3 regions of the Allobosea sp. P2_A10 genome follow, and region 1 is predicted to be linked to each of the others. Evidence: predicted binding sites of a transcription regulator. Region 1 holds the regulator's gene; each other region holds the start of a gene.
What was found. The regulator PhoB, encoded in region 1, activates phosphate uptake and scavenging genes when phosphate is short. The targets are predictions, from matches to a motif close to TGTCATNNANCTGTCAT.
Positions count from the first base shown of each region.

Region 1 (5,911 bases):
GCGCTCGCTGGCGCGCCAGTCGATGGATCTGGGCGCGGCCGCCGTGATGATCGCGCCGCCGCCAGCCTTGCGCACCGACGACCAGATCACCGGCTATTACGCGCAGGCCGTCGAGGCGATCGGGACCGACATCCCCTTCGTGATCCAGGATTATCCGCTGACCCTGTCGGTGATCATGACGCCTGCGGTCATCCGCAAGATCGTGATGGACAACCCGTCCTGCGTGATGCTGAAGCATGAGGACTGGCCGGGGCTGGAGAAGATCTCGACGCTGCGCAAGTTCCAGGCGGACGGTAGCCTGCGGCCGATCTCGATCCTGACCGGCAATGGCGGCATGTTCCTCGATTTCGAGATGGAGCGCGGCGCCGATGGCGCGATGACCGGCTACGCCTTCCCCGAACTGCTGATCGACGTGGTCAGGCTGCAGAAGGCCGGACAGCGCGACGCCGCCCACGACATCTTCGACGCGCATCTGCCGCTGCTGCGCTACGAGCAGCAGCTCGGCATCGGGCTTGCCGTGCGCAAATACACCATGATGAAGCGCGGCATCCTGGGCAGCGACGCCCAGCGCAAGCCGGGGCCAGCAATCAGCGCGATGGCCAAGGCGGAGGTGGACTACCTGCTGGCGCGCGTAGCCAAGCACGATCCGCGCGCCAAACTTTGAGACGAACCACCGCCGTCATTCCGGGCGCAGCGAAGCGGAGACCTGGAATCCATCATAAAGCCCAGCGCCTTTCGATGGATCCCGGGTCAAGCCCGGGATGACGGCGGTGGTTTCTGGAAGACCTACTCCAGCCAGGTCGCGATGCCAGCAGCCGCCGCGACGCCTGTCGAGAAGCAGGCTTGCAGCAGATAGCCACCGGTCGGGGCTTCCCAGTCCAGCATCTCGCCCGCGACGAAGACGCCGGGCAGACGCTTCAGCATGAAGCCGTCATCGACCTCGCCGGTCACGATGCCGCCGGCCGTCGAGATGGCCCGCGCGATCGGGGCCATGCCGGTCAGGGTCAGCGGCGCGGCCTTGATGAGAGCCGCGAGCAAGGCCGGCTCCTGCGGCAGGGCAGCGCCCGCGCTTTCGCGCAGCACGGCGATCGCGGCCGGCGACAATCCAGCCGCCTTGCGCAGATGGTTGCTCAGCGTCTCGCCCTTGCGGCGCTGGCCCAGCCTCTCGATCAGGCGAGCGGTTTCCATGTCCGGGCGCAGATCGAGCGTGATCGCGGCCTTGCCGTCGCGCAGCACCGCCTCGCGCAGCAGGCCCGACAGCGCGTAGACCGCGCCGCCCTCGATGCCGTCAGCGTCGATCATCGCCTCGCCGGTGGCCTGGCGCTCGCCGCATCTGATGACGAGGCGCTTCAGCGGGACGCCGGCGAAGCGCTCGCGCATCATCGGCGACCAGTCGACCGTGAAGCCGCCATTGGCCGGAAGCAGCGGCGCGACGGCGACGCCTCGCTCGGCCAGCAATGACGCCCAGCCGCCATCGGAGCCGAGGCGCGGCCAGCTCGCGCCGCCGAGCGCCAGCAGCGTCGCGTCGGCCCGGACAGCCTGCGTGCCGCCATCGCGGGTCTCGAACAGCAGCGCGCCATCCTCGCTCCAGCCGGTCCAGAGGTGGCCGGCGGCGAGCGTAACGCCTTGCCCTTGCAGACGACGCAGCCAGGCGCGCAGCAGCGGCGAGGCCTTCATCGCCTCGGGGAAGACGCGGCCGCTCGTGCCGACGAAGCTGTCCGCGCCGAGTTCGTCGGCCCAGTCGCGCAGCGCCTGCGGGGGGAAGGCGCGGATCGCGGGTTCGAGCCAGCCTTGCGCCGTGCGGTAGCGCGTCAGGAAAAGGTCGAGCGGTTCGGAGTGGGTGAGATTCAGCCCGCCGCGCCCCGCGAGCAGGAATTTGCGCGCCGGCGACGGCATGCGGTCATAGATGGTGACGCGATGGCCGGCGAGCGAGAGCCGTTCGGCGGCGATGAGGCCGGATGGGCCTGCGCCGATGATCGCAATGGTTTTGGCTTGCATGGCGGAGGGCTTGGGGCCGGCGAGAGCGCGGGTCAAGCTCCGTCGTCATGCTCGGTCTTGCCCCGAGCATCTCGTGCTCGCTTTCGGTGTTTCATCCTGCGTGAGATTATCGGGGCTAGCCCGATCATGACGTCGCGCCGTCAGCCCCGCGCGAACGTCTCGTCGAAGGCGTAGCCCGCGCCGCGCACGGTGCGCAGCGGGTCCTTGGCGTCGCCCGGCGTGATCGCCTTGCGCAGGCGGCCGACATGGACGTCGACGGTGCGCTCGTCGATGTAGACGTCGCGGCCCCAGACGGCATCGAGAAGCTGGGCCCGGGAATAGACGCGGCCAGGCGCCTGCATCAGAAATTCAAGCAGGCGAAACTCGGTCGGGCCGAGATGGAGCTCCATGCCCGAACGGCGGACGCGCCGCGTCGTGCGGTCGAGCTCGAGATCGCCGGCGGCGAGCAGGCCCGCGACGTGGCCTGGTTTGGCGCGGCGCAGCAGCGCCTGGATGCGCGCGATCAATTCAGGCAGCGAGAACGGCTTGACGACATAGTCATCGGCTCCGGTGGCGAGCCCGCGCACGCGCTCGGTCTCCTCTCCGCGCGCGGTCAGCATGATGATCGGCACGCGCTCGGTGTCGCGGCGCGCGCGCAGCCGGCGGCAGAGCTCTATCCCCGACAGGCCCGGCAGCATCCAGTCGAGGAGGACGAGATCGGGCGTGTTGTCGCGCAGATGAAGCTCCGCATCGTCGCCGCGCGCGACGCTGTCGACCTCGAAGCCTTCGGCCTCGAGATTGTAGCGCAACAGCAGCGTCAGCGGCTCCTCGTCCTCGACGATCAGGATGCGTGCGGGCATGTCTTGGCTGTCCCTGGGACGACGACGCGGCTCAGGAGCCGGTCACCGCCTCGACCTCGATGTTGGTGGTGTCGAGCTTGGGCCGGTTGATGTCGAGCGTGCCGCCGGTGACGAGGTAGTGGATCGTCTCGGCGATGTTGGTGGTGTGGTCGCCGATGCGCTCGACATTCTTGGCGCAGAACAGGAGATGCGTGCAGAAGGTGATGTTGCGCGGATCTTCCATCATGTAGGTCAGCAGCTCGCGGAAGAGCGAGGTGTAGAGCGCGTCGATCTCGCCGTCGCGGTGCCAGACCTCCATCGCCTTCTGCTCGTTGCCGGCGGCATAGGCGTCGAGCACATCCTTGAGCTGGGCCTGGACGAGACGGCTCATATGTTCGAGGCCGACCACGGCGCGCTGGGGCGGCTGGAACTGGCCGGAGATCGCGACCGCGCGCTTGGCGATGTTCTTGGCGAGGTCGCCGACGCGCTCGATGTCGGAGGCGATGCGGATCGCCGAGATCAGCTCGCGCAGATCGTTGGCCAGCGGCTGGCGGCGCGCGATCGTCAGCACGGCGCGCTCCTCGACATCGCGCTGGAGGTTGTCGAGGCGCTGATCGGCCGAGATCACCTTCTGGGCGAGCGCCGTGTCGCGGCGCACCAGCGCCACCGTGGAATCGCCGAGCATGCGCTCGGACATGCCGCCCATCTCGGCGAGGCTGCGGCGCAGCGCCTCGAGTTCGGCGTCGTAGGAGCGGACGATATGGTCGGACATGGGAGGGAGTCCTCTGGCGGCGGATGCAGGGATGCTTGAAACGTCTCGTCGGCTCAGCCGAAGCGGCCGGTGACGTAGTCCTGCGTCTGCTTCTTGTGCGGGTTCATGAAGATGGTGTTGGTCGGGGCGAACTCGATGACCTCACCGAGATACATGAAGGCGGTGTACTGCGAGATGCGCGCCGCCTGCTGCATGTTGTGGGTCACGATGACGATGGTGAAGTCGGTCTTGAGCTGCTCCAGCAGGTCCTCGATCTTGCCGGTCGAGATCGGGTCGAGCGCCGAGGTCGGCTCGTCGAACAGGATCACCTCCGGCTTCTGGGCGATGGTGCGGGCAATGCACAGGCGCTGCTGCTGGCCGCCAGACAGGCCCATGCCCGACGCCTTGAGCTTGTCCTTGACCTCGTCCCAGAGCGCGGCGCGGCGCAGCGCGCCCTCGACGCGATCGTCGAGTTCCGATTTCGGCGGCTTCTCGTAAAGGCGGATGCCGAAGGCGACGTTGTCGTAGATCGACATCGGGAACGGCGTCGGCTTCTGGAAGACCATGCCGATGCGCGAGCGCAGCTCGTTGACGTCGACCTCGTTGGAGATGACGTTGCGGCCGTCGAGCATGACCTCGCCGGTGGCGCGCTGCTCGGGATAAAGCGAGTAGATCCGGTTGAAGATGCGCAGCAATGTCGACTTGCCGCAGCCCGACGGGCCGATCAGCGCCGTGACGTGGCGGTCGCGGAAGTCGAGGTTGATGTTCTTCAGCGCCTTGTGCTCGCCGTAGTAGAAATCGAGGTTCTTGACCGCGATACGGACCATGGCGTCGGCATCGAGCGATTGCGGGCTGAGTTCAAGGGTCGAAAGCATCGAAGATTTCCTTCGGATCTGACGCGACGGGTTTTGTCTTGTGAGTTACTTCGCGCCGCGCACGATGCGGCGGGCGACGAGCGAGAGCAGCAGGATCGAGACCGTGATGATCAGCGAACCCGCCCAGGCGAGCTGCTGCCAGTTCTCGTAAGGCGCGGAGGCGAACTGGTAGATCGTCACGGGCAGGTTGGAAACGCCGCCCGAGAGCGTCGGCGAGAACCAGAAATTATTGTTCAGCGCGGTGAAGATCAACGGTGCGGTTTCGCCGGCGATGCGGGCGAGCGCCAGCAGGATGCCGGTGACCATGCCGGATTTTGCGGCGCGCCAGGTGATCGCGGTGATCACGACCGAAGGCGGGGCGCCGAGCGCGGCGCCGGCCTCGCGCAAGGGTCCCGGAACCAGCCGCAGCATGTCCTCGGTGGTGCGCACGATGACCGGGATCGCGATGATGCCGAGCGCGACGCCGCCGGCCCAGCCGGAATAGCCGCGGAACGGCTCGACCAGGATGACGTAGACGAACAGGCCGATCAGGATCGACGGAGCCGAGAGCAGGATGTCGTTGATGAAGCGGATCAGGTCGGCGAGCTTCGAGCCCTTGCCATATTCCGCGAGATAGGTGCCCGCCAGCACGCCGATCGGCGTCGCCACGACGATGCCGAGGAAGGTCAGCACGATCGAGCCGACGATGGCGTTGGCGAGGCCACCGCCCTCCGAGCCCGGCCCCGGCGTGACCTGCGTGAAGGTCGCGACGGAGAGCCCGCCGACGCCCTTCACGATCAGCATGCCGAGGATCCAGAACAGCACGACGATGGCGAGCAGCGTGAAGCCGGTCGCGATGAGCTTCATCGCCCTGTCGGCGGTGCGGCGCGACTGGCGCACGCGGCCCCAGGGGACGATCGGAATGGGTTGCGCGGCGGAGGGTGTCGTCATGGTCATGGCCGAAGATCCGTTCAGAAGGACTTGACGCGTGCGACGAGGATGCGCGCGATGACGAGGACGACGAAGGTGACGAAGAACAGGATGCAGCCCAGCGCAATCAGCGAGTTGAGCTGGAGACCCAGCGCCTCGTTGAACTCATTGGCGATGCGCGAGGCGATGGTCGAGCCCGGATCCATGATCGATGCCGATAGCCGGTTGGCGTTGCCGACGACGAAGGTCACCGCCATCGTCTCACCCAGCGCACGACCGAGGCCCAGCATCACCGCGCCGATGATCGAGACGCCGGCCTGCGGCACCAGCACATGGCGCACCACCTCCCAGGTTGTCGCGCCGATGCCATAGGCGCTCTCGCGCAGCACCGAGGGAATCTGGTCGAGCATGTCACGCACGATCGAGGCGATGAAGGGGATGATCATGAAGGCTAGGATGATGCCCGCCGTCAGGATGCCCAGCCCCGAGGGCGAGCGCGAATACAGCACCGTGCCGACGATCGGGATGCCCTCGACGATATTCGAGAGCGGGATCTGAAC
Region 1 is NZ_JBFUCS010000013.1:28,832-34,742, forward strand. It holds gene AC1DZY_RS18230 (dihydrodipicolinate synthase family protein) at 1-664, shown strand, start outside; gene AC1DZY_RS18235 (TIGR03862 family flavoprotein) at 787-1,998, opposite strand; gene phoB (phosphate regulon transcriptional regulator PhoB) at 2,139-2,837, opposite strand; gene phoU (phosphate signaling complex protein PhoU) at 2,869-3,588, opposite strand; gene pstB (phosphate ABC transporter ATP-binding protein PstB) at 3,642-4,442, opposite strand; gene pstA (phosphate ABC transporter permease PstA) at 4,488-5,378, opposite strand; gene pstC (phosphate ABC transporter permease subunit PstC) at 5,393-5,911, opposite strand, start outside.

Region 2 (5,911 bases), on a different contig from region 1:
GCGCAGCTGGTTGTAGTCCTGCGCGCCGCGCAGCAGCGGATCGACCCGGCGCTCATGCTCGGGCAGCATGTCGTGCAGCAGGCCCTCGCGCACGCCATTGGCCGAGATCACCACCGCGCGCGGCCGGCCGCGCTTGATCAGCAGGTCGAGCACCAGCGCGCCATAGGCGAGGAGCGGACGCCGCGCCGAGGAGACGGCGTCGATCGCCTCCAGCACAGCCCCGTCGGCTCGCTCGACCAGCCGGGCGAAATCGGCGACGTCGCGCGCGGGCACCGTGTAGCCGTGCATGACGTTGAGCGGATAGCCGGACTGGCGCTGGTGCAGGGTCGCCAGTGCGCGCCAGGTGCCGCCGACGGCGAAGAAATCCTTGCCGCGCATCGCCGCGATCTGCGGGTGATGGTCGAGCTGATCGCGGACGATCTTCTCGGCGAGCTTGAGCTGGCCCTTGGCGCGGTCCATCAGCGCGAGCCCGCCAATGGGAAGGCTGATGCCCTCGCCCACCCTGTCGCCATCAACCGAGATCAGTTCGAGCGAGCCGCCGCCGAGATCGCCGACGACGCCGTGGGGTGAATCGATACCGGAAATCACGCCCAGCCCCGAGAGGTAGGCTTCGCGCCCGCCCGAAATCAGTTCGATGGGCTGGCCGATGGCGTCTTCGGCCTTCGCCAGAAAAGCCGGGCCATTGGCGGCCTCGCGCGCGGCGGCCGTGGCGATGACGCGGATCGCGCCGACCTGCATCGCCTCGCACAGGATGCGGAAACGCAGCAGCGCCTCGAGCGCTCTGGCCATGGTGTCCTCGGCGAGCCGGCCGGTGGTCGCGACCTGACGGCCGAGGCCTGCCATCTCCTTCTCGTTGAAGACCTGCGCCGGGGCGCGCGCCAGCATCTCGTAGACCACGAGACGCACCGAGTTGGAGCCGATGTCGACGATCGCGATGGTCTCGCCCAGGCTCAACCGCCCGGGCACGAACACCGGCGCAGCGTCAGCCTTTCTTGCCCGCCCGTTTGGGAAGGCTGCGAGGGCTGGAATTGGAGAGCGATTTTCCACGTCCGGACAAACTCGGATTGGTCATGAAATATTTGTGGGCGTTGAACGACTCGTCGCCCGGCGCCGGGACAATGCGTTGCGATCCACCATCGGGCAAGATCGTCCAGCTCTGTTCGTTGTCGAGAAAGTTCGCCAGCATGATCTGTTCGAGCAGTTGCTGGTGCACCGTCGCGTTCAGGATCGGGGTCAGCGCCTCCACACGGCGGTCGAGATTGCGCGGCATCAGATCGGCCGAGGAGATGTAGAGCTTGGCCTTGACCGAGGGCAGGCCGTGGCCGGCGCCAAAGGCGTAGATGCGGGTGTGTTCGAGGAAGCGCCCGACGATCGACTTGACGCGGATGTTCTCGGACAGGCCCTTCACGCCAGGCCTGAGGCAGCAGATGCCGCGCACGACGAAGTCGATCTCGACGCCGGCCTGGCTCGCATCATAGAGCGCGTCGATGATCTCGGGGTCGACGAGCGAATTGCACTTGCCCCAGATCGCGCCCTTGCGACCGGCTTTGACGTGCGCGATCTCCTCGGCGATGTCGGCGAGCAGGCGCGGCTTCAGGCCGACCGGCGAGACCGACATCTTCTCCAGCTCGGCCGGTTCGGCATAGCCGGTGATGAAATTGAAGATGCGCGCGACATCCTGCGACATCACCGGATCGGCGGTGAAGAAAGACACGTCGGTATAGATGCGCGCCGTGATCGGGTGGTAGTTGCCCGTCGCGATATGGCAGTAGCTGACGAGCTGGCCGGCCTCGCGGCGCACCACCATCGAAAGCTTGGCGTGGGTCTTGAGCTCGATAAAGCCGTAGACGACCTGCACGCCGGCGCGCTCCAGATCCTTGGCCCAGCGGATATTGGCCTCTTCGTCGAAGCGCGCCTTGAGCTCGACCAACGCCGTCACCGATTTGCCGGCCTCGGCGGCTTCGGCGAGCGCCGAGACGATCGGCGAGTTCGACGAGGTCCGGTAGAGCGTCTGCTTGATCGCCACGACGGCGGGATCGCGCGCTGCCTGCTGCAGGAACTGCACGACGACGTCGAAGCTCTCATAGGGGTGATGGACGATCAGGTCCTTCTGGCGGATGGCGGCGAAGCAATCGCCGCCGTGCTCGCGGATGCGCTCGGGAAAACGGGCGTTGTAGGGCTTGAACTTCAGGTCCGGGCGATCGACGCCGACGAGCTGCGACAACTCGTTGAGGCCGATCATGCCGGCGACATCGACGATCTCGTCGGCGTCGACCTTGAGTTCGCGCACGATCATGCGGCGCAGATGCACGGGCATGCCGACGCTGACCTCGAGCCGGATCACGACGCCGCGCCGACGCTGTTTCAGCATTGTCTCGAAGACGCGCACCAGATCCTCGGCCTCCTCCTCGATGTCGAGGTCGGAGTCGCGGATGACGCGGAAGGAGCCGGTGCCCTTCACGTCATACCCCGGGAAGAGTTTGGCGATGAACAGCGAGACCGTGTCCTCGAGCGTGATGAAGCGATGCAGCCCCTCGCGCGCCAGATCGGGCAGCTCGATGAAGCGGTCCATCTTGATCGGCACGCGAATGAGCGCGTCGAGCTGGCGCCCGTCGCTGATGCGCTCAAGCGCCAAGGCCAGGGTGAAGCCGAGATTGGGAATGAAGGGGAACGGGTGCGCCGGGTCGATCGCCAGCGGCGTCAGCACCGGGAAGACATAATGCAGGAAGTAATCCTCGAGCCAGAGGCGTTCCTGAGGGCCGATTTCGGCAGGATCGAGCAGGTGGATGCGGTTCTCGTGCAGATCGCCCTTGAGCCCGACCCAACGGGCCTGCTGGTCGTTGGTCAGGGCCACGACCGCCTTGCCGAGTTCGGCCAGCTGCTCGGCCGGGTTCAGACCGTCCTGGCTCTTGGTGACGACGCCGGCCTTGAGCTGCTCGCGCAGGCCCGACACGCGGACCATGAAGAACTCGTCGAGATTGGCCGCCGAGATCGACAGGAAGCGCAGCTGCTCCAGCAGCGGATGATTGCGGTTGGAGGCTTCTTCCATGACGCGCCGGTTGAACTGCAGCCAGGACAATTCGCGGTTCATGAAGCGCAAGGGCGATTCGCGCAGGTTCTGCGCTTCGCTGGCGGGAGCGGGCTCGGCCGCCTTGATCTCCGATGGCTCCATATTCATGAGTCTGGCTTTCGTCCCGCTCGCTGGTTTGGACACATCGGTCTCCTTCTTGTTGGTCTTGAAGCCATCCTAGCGTGACGGTTCGATGACGGGCGAGACGGATTCATAAAACCGGAGCAGTATCGGCGCATGCGGCAAGCGGCCCCCTTGCGGAGCAATAGCGCGTCCTGTTTCCTAGACATGGCCGATGCGTGAATCGGTCCGACTGATTACATGTCACCCGGCCAACCGAAGCGACCGAGGCATTCTTGACCGACAGCACGCCCCATCATGACGACGGCGACATCGTCTACCCCTCGGCGGTTCCGTTCGTGCTGGCGCACGTCGCCTGCCTCGGCGCGCTCTGGAGCGGCGTCACCTGGACCTCAGTCTGGCTGGCGATCGGGCTCTACTGGCTGCGGATGTTTGCGGTCACCGGCGGCTATCACCGCTATTTCTCGCACCGGACCTACAAGACCAGCCGCTTCTTCCAGCTCGTGCTGGCCTTGCTGGCGCAGTCGACGGCGCAGAAGAGCGTGCTGTGGTGGGCCTCGAAGCACCGGCATCATCATCGTCATGCCGACACCGAACACGACGTGCATTCGCCGGTGCACACCTCTTTCGCCTATTCCCATCTCGGCTGGATCTTTTCGCGGCAGCACAACCGCTTCGACAGCTCAACCATCACCGACCTGACGAAGTTCCCGGAGCTGCGGCTGCTGCATCGATTCGAGATCGCGCCCGCCATCCTGCTGGCGCTGCTCTGCTTTGCCATCGATGGCTGGGCCGGGCTGTTCGTCGGCTTCTTCTGGTCGACGGTGGCGGTCTATCACGGGACCTTCTGCATCAACTCCCTGGCGCATGTGCATGGCGACAAGGACTATGTCACCGGCGACGAGAGCCGCAACAACTGGTGGCTCGCGATCATCACCATGGGCGAAGGCTGGCACAACAACCATCATGCTTATCAGTACAGCGTCCGCCAAGGCTTCCGCTGGTGGCAGTGGGATCCGACCTGGTATCTGATCCTGGGCCTGTCGAAGCTCGGGCTGGTCTGGGAGCTGAAATCGCCGCCGCAGGCGATCATCGATCGCTCGCAGGCGCTGCCGCCGCGCGTGATCGAGCGCTCGGCCGAGCGGCTGGCCGCTTCCGTGCCGCTGGAACGCGCGCTCGCCGCCTTCCGGGAAGCCTATGCGGCGACGCCGAGCCTGTCGGACCTGCACCTGCCGACGATGACGCTGGCGGATCTGCGCCTCGCGCTGGCCGATCTGCAGCATCGCGCCGGCGACCGTCTGGCCGAGATGCAGCAGCAGGCGCATGACGCACTGGCGCAACTGCATCTTCCGGTGCTGCCAAGCCGCGAGGAGCTGGCGGAGACGGCTGCCGCGATGTTTGTCAAGACGCCGTCGCTCGATGCGATCGCGGCGCGAGCGCATGAGCTTCTTATCGAGGCGATGCACGCTCGCCTCGTCGCGCAGCCGACCAGCGGTCCGACGCCCGACCGCGCCTGATCAGCTCTCCGGGAAGAGTCCGGCGAGAGCCTCGGCGGCCAGCGGGCGGGTGACGCGTCGGCCGCGCTCCAGCGACAGCCGGTCGAGGAGATCGACCAGCGCGCGCGCGGCCGCAAACGAGCGCTCCATGCGCTGCGCCAGCATTTCGATGATGCCGGCGTCGACGATGAGTTGCCTGTCGATGAAGAGCTTGACCAGCACGGCGCGCAGCAGGCCGTCATCGGGGGGCTCGATCGTGGCGTGAGGCGCCAGCCGCAGCCGCGACAGCAGATCGGGCACCGCGACGCCCCAGAAATCGGGTGCGGTTCTCGCGGTCAGCAGCACGAAGCCGCGCTTGGCCTTCATGGCGTTCATCAGGTGAAACAGCGCCGGCTCGTCGCGAACGCCGCCATCGCAGTCCTCGATGACGAGCGCGCCGCCCGAGACCAGATGCGGCACGCTGCTTTCCGTCACCTCGGCCACAGGAACGGTCCAGGCGTGGGCTGATTTCGCCCAGATCGCGGCGAGATGGGTTTTCCCCGCACCCTCGGCTCCGATCAGCCGCAGCCAAGCCTCGGGCCAGGCCGGCCAGGCCTCGACGAGACCATAGGCAACTTCGTTGGACGGACCGATCAGGAAATCCTCGACGCCGTGGCGGCTGTCGACCGGCAAATCGAAAGCAAGCTGGCGCGGGCGGGTCGGCGTCTCGCTCATGCCGGCTCAGCCATCGACGTCGGTGCGGGCGCGCATCTGTGCAGCCTTCACCGCATCGCCGCCGTGATAGATGTTGCTGGCAAGATATTGCCTGAGCGCAAAGCGGCAGAGCACGCCGATGACGGCGGCCATCGGCACCGCGATCAGCAGGCCGACGAAGCCGAACAGCGTGCCGAAGGCAAGCAGCGCGAACATCAGCCAGACCGGATGAACGCCGATCGAATCGCCGACGAATTTCGGCTGAAAGATGTTGCCCTCGAGGAACTGCCCGGCGGCGAAAACGCCGAGCGTCGCCAGCGGCCAGGTCCAGTCCGGCCAGAACTGCACGATCGCGACCCCGACCGAAAGGACGAGACCGGTCAGCGAGCCGACATAGGGGATGAAGGACAGAAAGCCGGAGATGATGCCGATCAGCGCGCCGAAATTGACGCCGAGCAGGCTCAACCCGATCGCATAGAAGCCGCCAAGCAGCAGGCAGACCAGCGCCTGGCCGCGCAGGAAGCCGGCGATGGCGACATCCATCTCGTGCAGCAGCCCGCGAATCGTTTCG
Region 2 is NZ_JBFUCS010000019.1:24,569-30,479, reverse strand. It holds gene ppx (exopolyphosphatase) at 1-972, opposite strand, end outside; gene AC1DZY_RS22065 (RNA degradosome polyphosphate kinase) at 983-3,172, opposite strand; gene AC1DZY_RS22060 (acyl-CoA desaturase) at 3,427-4,668, shown strand; gene AC1DZY_RS22055 (P-loop NTPase family protein) at 4,669-5,361, opposite strand; gene AC1DZY_RS22050 (AI-2E family transporter) at 5,368-5,911, opposite strand, start outside.
Region 2: a site for PhoB is predicted at 3,253-3,269, ahead of AC1DZY_RS22065 (RNA degradosome polyphosphate kinase). Genes of this name have one in related genera too.

Region 3 (5,911 bases), on a different contig from region 1:
AGGACGACAAGATCCGCGCCATCGCCGCGCTCGAGCGCCTCGACATGGGCCATCTCCTTGCCCAGCGCGCCGAAACGCTGTCCGGCGGCCAGCAGCAGCGCGTCGCCATCGCCCGCGCGCTGGTGCAGGAACCGCAGATCATCCTCGCAGACGAGCCGATCGCCTCGCTCGACCCACGCAATACCCAGGTCGTGATGGACGCGCTGTTCCGCATCAACCGCGAGGACGGCATCACCGTGATCTGCAATCTCCACCATCTCGATATCGCGTCGAAATATTGTGACCGGCTGATCGGCATGGCGGCCGGCAAGGTCGTCTTCGACGGCCCGCCGCATCAGTTGACCAGCGAGGTCGCCGCCCAGCTCTACGGCATCGAGGCCAAGGACGCCGGCGCCGACGCGCTCGATCAGCTCGACGCCATCGCCGCATCGGAAGCCCAGCGCGCCCGCCAGAACGTCGCCTGACCGGGCTCCATGCCCGGCAAGCCCGAATCCACGCCTGCAAGAACGATCACCAACAGGAGCAGATCATGCTGACCCGTCGTCATACCCTCACCCTTGCCGCCGCCGGCTTTGCCGCCTCGCTTGCCGCGCCCGCCTTCGCGCAGGACTGGAAGGCGAAATATCCCGAGATCATCTTCGCGATCATCCCGGCCGAGAACGCGTCCGGCGTCGTCGAGCGCTACACCCCCTTCGTCAACTACCTCGCCAAGGAACTGGGCACAAAGGTCACGCTGCGCATCGCCAGCGACTATGCCGCCCTGATCGAGGGCCAGCGCGCCGGCAACATCCATATCGGCATGTACGGCCCCTCCTCCTTTGCCCGCGCCCTGATGACCGGCGCCAAGATCGACGCCTTCGCCATCGAGACCAACCTCGACGGCACCAAGGGCTACTATTCGGTCTTCTACGTGAAGAAGGATTCGCCCTACCAGAAGATCGAAGACCTCAAGGGCAAGAACCTCGGCCTCGTCGATCCCAATTCGACCTCCGGCAACAACGTGCCGCGCTTTGCGCTCGACGGCATGAAGATCGAGCCCGAGACCTATTTCTCTAAGGTCGTCTACACCGGCAGCCACGAGAACGCGGTCATCGCGCTCGGCCAGGGCACCGTCGACGTCGCCGCCAACTGGTGGAACGACGAGCAAGAATCCAACCTCCTGCGCATGTCGCGCAAGAACATGGTCAAGGCCGAGGATTTCCGGATCATCTACAAGTCCGAGCAGATCGTGAACTCGCCGATGGCCTACCTCACGGACCTGCCGACCGACCTCAAGACCAAGATCCGCGACACGGTGCTGAACCTCGCCACCAAGGACAAGGTCGCCTTCGACAAGATCTACGAGGGCAAGCAGGGCCCGCTCGTCGCCGTCGACAACAAGGCCTACGACCCGATCATCGAACTGAACAAGTTCGTCGACGCTCTCCGCAAGAAGAAGTCCTCGTAAGGTTTTCTGGCCCGACTCAAAACCAGCTGGCGCGAGGAACCCTCTCCCGGAGGGAGAGGGCAGGTTGAGGGGTCGAACGTTCTCCGCATGAGACGTCACCTCGCCGCCGCGTGCGATTGGCTTCGTGCCTGGCTGGTCAAAGGACCCACACCTCACCCCTGCCCCTCTCCTTACAGGAGAGGGGTTCCCCGCGCCCAATCGGCAACGGATCCGCATTGCAATGACCCTCGCGATCGACCGCAACGACCCCGCGATCCGCGCCCATTCCGAGACCTACGCCCACGCCATGTCGGCAAAGCGCCGGCAGACGCTGATCGGCGTCGCGATCTTTGCAGCCCTGGTCTGGCTTGCCGCTCTCGGCTCGGAGGTCGATCCCGGCAAGTTCATCGAGAACGCATGGCGCTTTCCGAAATACATCCTCGAGACCATGCCGACCCTGCGCTGGGCGACGCTTAGCGCCGACATGGCCGAGTGGTTCTGGGGCATCAAAGGCTGGCTCAAGCTGCTCTGGCAGACCATCCTGATCGCCTATACCGGCACGATCCTCGGCGCGGTCGGCGGCTTCCTGCTTTGCTTCGTCGCCGCCGCCAATCTCGGACGTTCGGGCTGGCTGCGTTTCGCCACCAAGCGCTACCTCGAATTCTGCCGCACCGTCCCCGAGATCGTCTTCGCGCTGATCTTCGTCATCGCCTTTGGTCTGGGCCCGCTGCCCGGCGTTCTGGCCATCGCGATCCACACCACCGGCGCAATGGGCAAACTCTTCTCCGAAGTCGTCGAGAACATCGACATGAAGCCGGTCGACGGCCTGACCGCGACCGGGGCGGGCTGGTGGCAGACGATCCGCTTCGCGGTGGTGCCGCAGGTACTCTCCAACTTCGCCAGCTACTCGCTGCTGCGCTTCGAGATCAATGTGCGCGGCGCCTCGATCATGGGTTTCGTCGGAGCAGGCGGCATCGGCCAGGATCTGATCGAGGCGATCCGGAAATTCTACTTCACCGACATCAGCGCCATCCTGCTGCTGATCATCGTGACGGTGATGCTGATCGACTACGGCACCGAGCGCCTGCGCCACGCTCTCCTCAGCCTGGAGCATGGCCGATGAGCCTCGCCCTCTCGCCCGATGACCGCGCGGCGATCGTCGCCCGCCACAAGGCCGCGATCGACGGCTCGCTGAAGACGCGCCTGATTACGATCGCGGTCGTCACCGCGCTCGTGGGGCTGTTTGGCTACGGGCTCGCCTCGCTCGAGGTCTCGTTCTGGCGAATCGTCTCCGGCTTCGGCAATCTCGGCACCTTCGTCGTGCTGATGCTGCCGCCCGATCCCGGCTCGCTGGCCCGCGCCATGCTCTTCGTCAAGGCGTTGTTCGAGACGATCGCGATCGCCTTCCTCGGCACGATCCTGGCCGCCATTCTCGCCTTCCCGCTCGGCTTCATCGCAGCCCGCAACGTCGTCGCCAACTCGGTCGTGCATTTCCTGGCGCGGCGCTCGCTCGACACGGTGCGCGGCGTCGATGCCCTGATCTGGGCGCTGATCTGGGTCAATGTCGTGGGTCTCGGCCCCTTCGCCGGCATGCTCGCGATCATGACCAGCGATCTCGGCGCGTTCGGCAAGCTCTATTCGGAAGCGATCGAGTCCGCCGACCGCAAGCCCGTCGAGGGCGTGACCTCGCTTGGCGGAAGCAAGCTGCACGAGATCCGCTTCGGCCTGATTCCGCAGGTGCTGCCGGTGATCGCAAGCCAGGTGCTCTACTACATCGAATCCAACACCCGCTCCTCGACCATCATCGGCATCGTCGGCGCGGGCGGCATCGGGCTCTATCTGGCCGAGACCATCCGCACGCTGGAATGGCAACAGGTTTCGTTCCTGATCCTGCTGATCCTCGCCGCGGTGACGGCGATCGATTTCCTGTCGAGCAAGCTACGCTTTGCGATCATCGGGCAAAGGGCTGAGTAGCCCTTTCCTTCGTCCTCAAGGGAGAAGGATTGCTCACTCCGCGAACGGTTCGACCACCATCTCCATGCGCTCTCCGGCGAAGACGCTGTCGACGAGGTGGATCGGCGTCAGGTCGGGCAGCGCGTCGACCGCCATCGAGACCATCACGGCGGCGCCAGGCGCGATCTCGAGCAGCGCGGCCTCACGCTCGCTGGCGAGCCTCGCCGCCAGCCGCGTCGAGCGCCGGACATAATCGTCGATGCCCACCGCCCTGAACGCCGCCGTCATTGAGGCATCCGCCTTTCGATAGACCTCGTCGAAGCCCGGAAAACGCGCGACCGAGAGCCAATGCGTGCCCGTCCCCATCGGGGTGCTGTCGGCGAGGCTCAAGCCCTCCAGCCGCCACAGCGGCGCGCCGGCCTTGAGGCCTAGCTGCGCGCATGTCTCGACATCGCCCACGACCTGCTCCGCCGACAGCATGCGGCTGGAGGCGGAGATGCCGAGTTTGCCGAAATTGGCGCGCATGCTGACGCGCCGGCCGATCGGATAGGGCAGACGCCTCGCACTGACCTGCGTGCCGCGTCCGCGCGAGACCGAAACCAGCCCCTGCTCGGCAAGATGGCGGAAGGCCTGCCGCACGGTATGCCGATGCACGCCAAAGCGCTCCGCCAGCGCGACCGAGGCCGGCAGGGTGTCGCCCGGTGCGTAAGTCCCCGTCTCGATCTCGGCCGCGAGGCTGTCGGCGATCCGCCGCCAGGCGGTGCCCACATCGGTCGCCTGATCCGTCACAGAAATGTCGCCCAAAATGTATAGACCTTTCCGCGCAAGGCGGCTATTATAGTCTAGACATTAGCGAGTGGCCAGACGACGCATGACGACGACCCAACGCTCCGAACGACAAGGCTGGATGGCGGTTCTCGCGCGCGCCACGCGCGCCGAGATCGAAGCGCTGGCTGGTAGCGACCTGCCGGCTCACGACCTGCTCAAGGCGCCCGAAACCGGCACGGTCATGGTCGAAGGCCGCGCTGGCGGCGCAGGCCGGCGCTTCAATCTTGGCGAGGCGACGGTGACGCGCTGCGTCGTCAGGCTCGAAGATGGCGCGATGGGGTTTGCCTATGCGCTCGGCCGTGACGGCCGGAAGGCAAGGCTCGCCGCGATCCTCGACGCAAGGTTGCAAGGCGAAAATGGGGGCGGCGCTCTCCATGAGGGCGTGAGGGATCTCGCCAGTCGGCAAGCCGCGGCGCGCGACCTCGCCTCGCGCAAGGCGGCTGCCACCAAGGTCGATTTCTTCACACTGGTCAGGGGCGCGTGATGGCACCGACGATAACGGCGGGCTTTTCGGAGCCGGTGTTCCAGTCGCAGGCGGCGTTTCGCAGTCTTCTCGCAGCACTCTCCGAGCCGGGCCTCGTCCAGACCCTGCCTGCAGCGATCGCGCCGCCGCAGGGACTGAACGCGGCCACCGCCACAGCCCTGCTGACGCTCGCGGACTACGAGACGCCGATCTGGTTGCCCCAGGTGCTGCGCGAGGGCGCGGCCGGCGCGTGGCTGCGCTTCCATTGCGGCGCGGCGATCCTCGCCGAGCCGACAGGGGCCGCCTTCGCCGTCATCGACGGAGCCGCTCAAGCCCCGCTGCTGGCAGCTTTCGATGCCGGCCACGACCAGTTTCCCGATCGCTCGGCAACGATCTTCGTGCAATGCGCGGCGCTGACAGGTGGGGCTCCGGTTACCCTGAGCGGCCCCGGCATCGAGGACTCGCGCTGCATCGCGCCGCAGGGGCTGCGGACAGATTTCTGGGACGAGGTCGCCGCGAATTCCGAACTGTATCCACTTGGAATCGATCTCGTGCTGAGCTGCGGCGACGCCCTGATCGGCCTGCCGCGCACCACGCAGATCCGGGAGATCGCCTGATGTATGTCGCGGTCAAGGGCGGCGAGGCCGCTATCCTCGCCACGCATGATCTGGTCGCCGAGGCGCGCCGGGGCGACGAGGCCGTGCCGGAAATTTCGGTCGCGCAGATCCGCGAGCAGCAGGGTCTCGCCTGTGCCCGCGTCATGAACGAGGGCTCGCTTTACGACATGGATCTCGCGGCGCTGGCGTTGAAGCAGGCGCAGGGCGATGTCATCGAGGCCGCCTTCCTGATGCGCGCCTATCGCACGACGCTGCCACGCTTCGGCTCGTCGGAGCCGGTCGATACCGCAGCGATGGCGATCCGCCGCCGCGTCTCGGCGACCTACAAGGATCTGCCGGGCGGACAGGTGCTCGGGCCGACCTATGACTACACCCACCGTCTGTTCGATTTCGCGCTGATGGACGACGCTGAAAGCGACGTCGTCGCCTCTCGACCTGCTATTGCTCCCCTCGACGCCACGATGCCGCGCGTGCCCGACATCCTCGGCGCGGAAGGTCTGATGGAGCCGGAGACGCCGCCCGAAGGCGATCCGCGCCCCTTCGACCTGACCCGCGAGCCGATCTCCTTCCCGGCCGAGCGTGACGTCCGCTTGCAGGCGATGGCGCGCGGCGACGAGGGCTTTT
Region 3 is NZ_JBFUCS010000001.1:751,401-757,311, forward strand. It holds gene phnC (phosphonate ABC transporter ATP-binding protein) at 1-464, shown strand, start outside; gene phnD (phosphonate ABC transporter substrate-binding protein) at 530-1,447, shown strand; gene phnE (phosphonate ABC transporter, permease protein PhnE) at 1,668-2,549, shown strand; gene phnE (phosphonate ABC transporter, permease protein PhnE) at 2,546-3,400, shown strand; gene phnF (phosphonate metabolism transcriptional regulator PhnF) at 3,434-4,147, opposite strand; gene phnG (phosphonate C-P lyase system protein PhnG) at 4,251-4,691, shown strand; gene phnH (phosphonate C-P lyase system protein PhnH) at 4,691-5,287, shown strand; gene AC1DZY_RS03670 (carbon-phosphorus lyase complex subunit) at 5,287-5,911, shown strand, end outside.
Region 3: a site for PhoB is predicted at 4,163-4,179, ahead of phnF (phosphonate metabolism transcriptional regulator PhnF). Genes of this name have one in related genera too.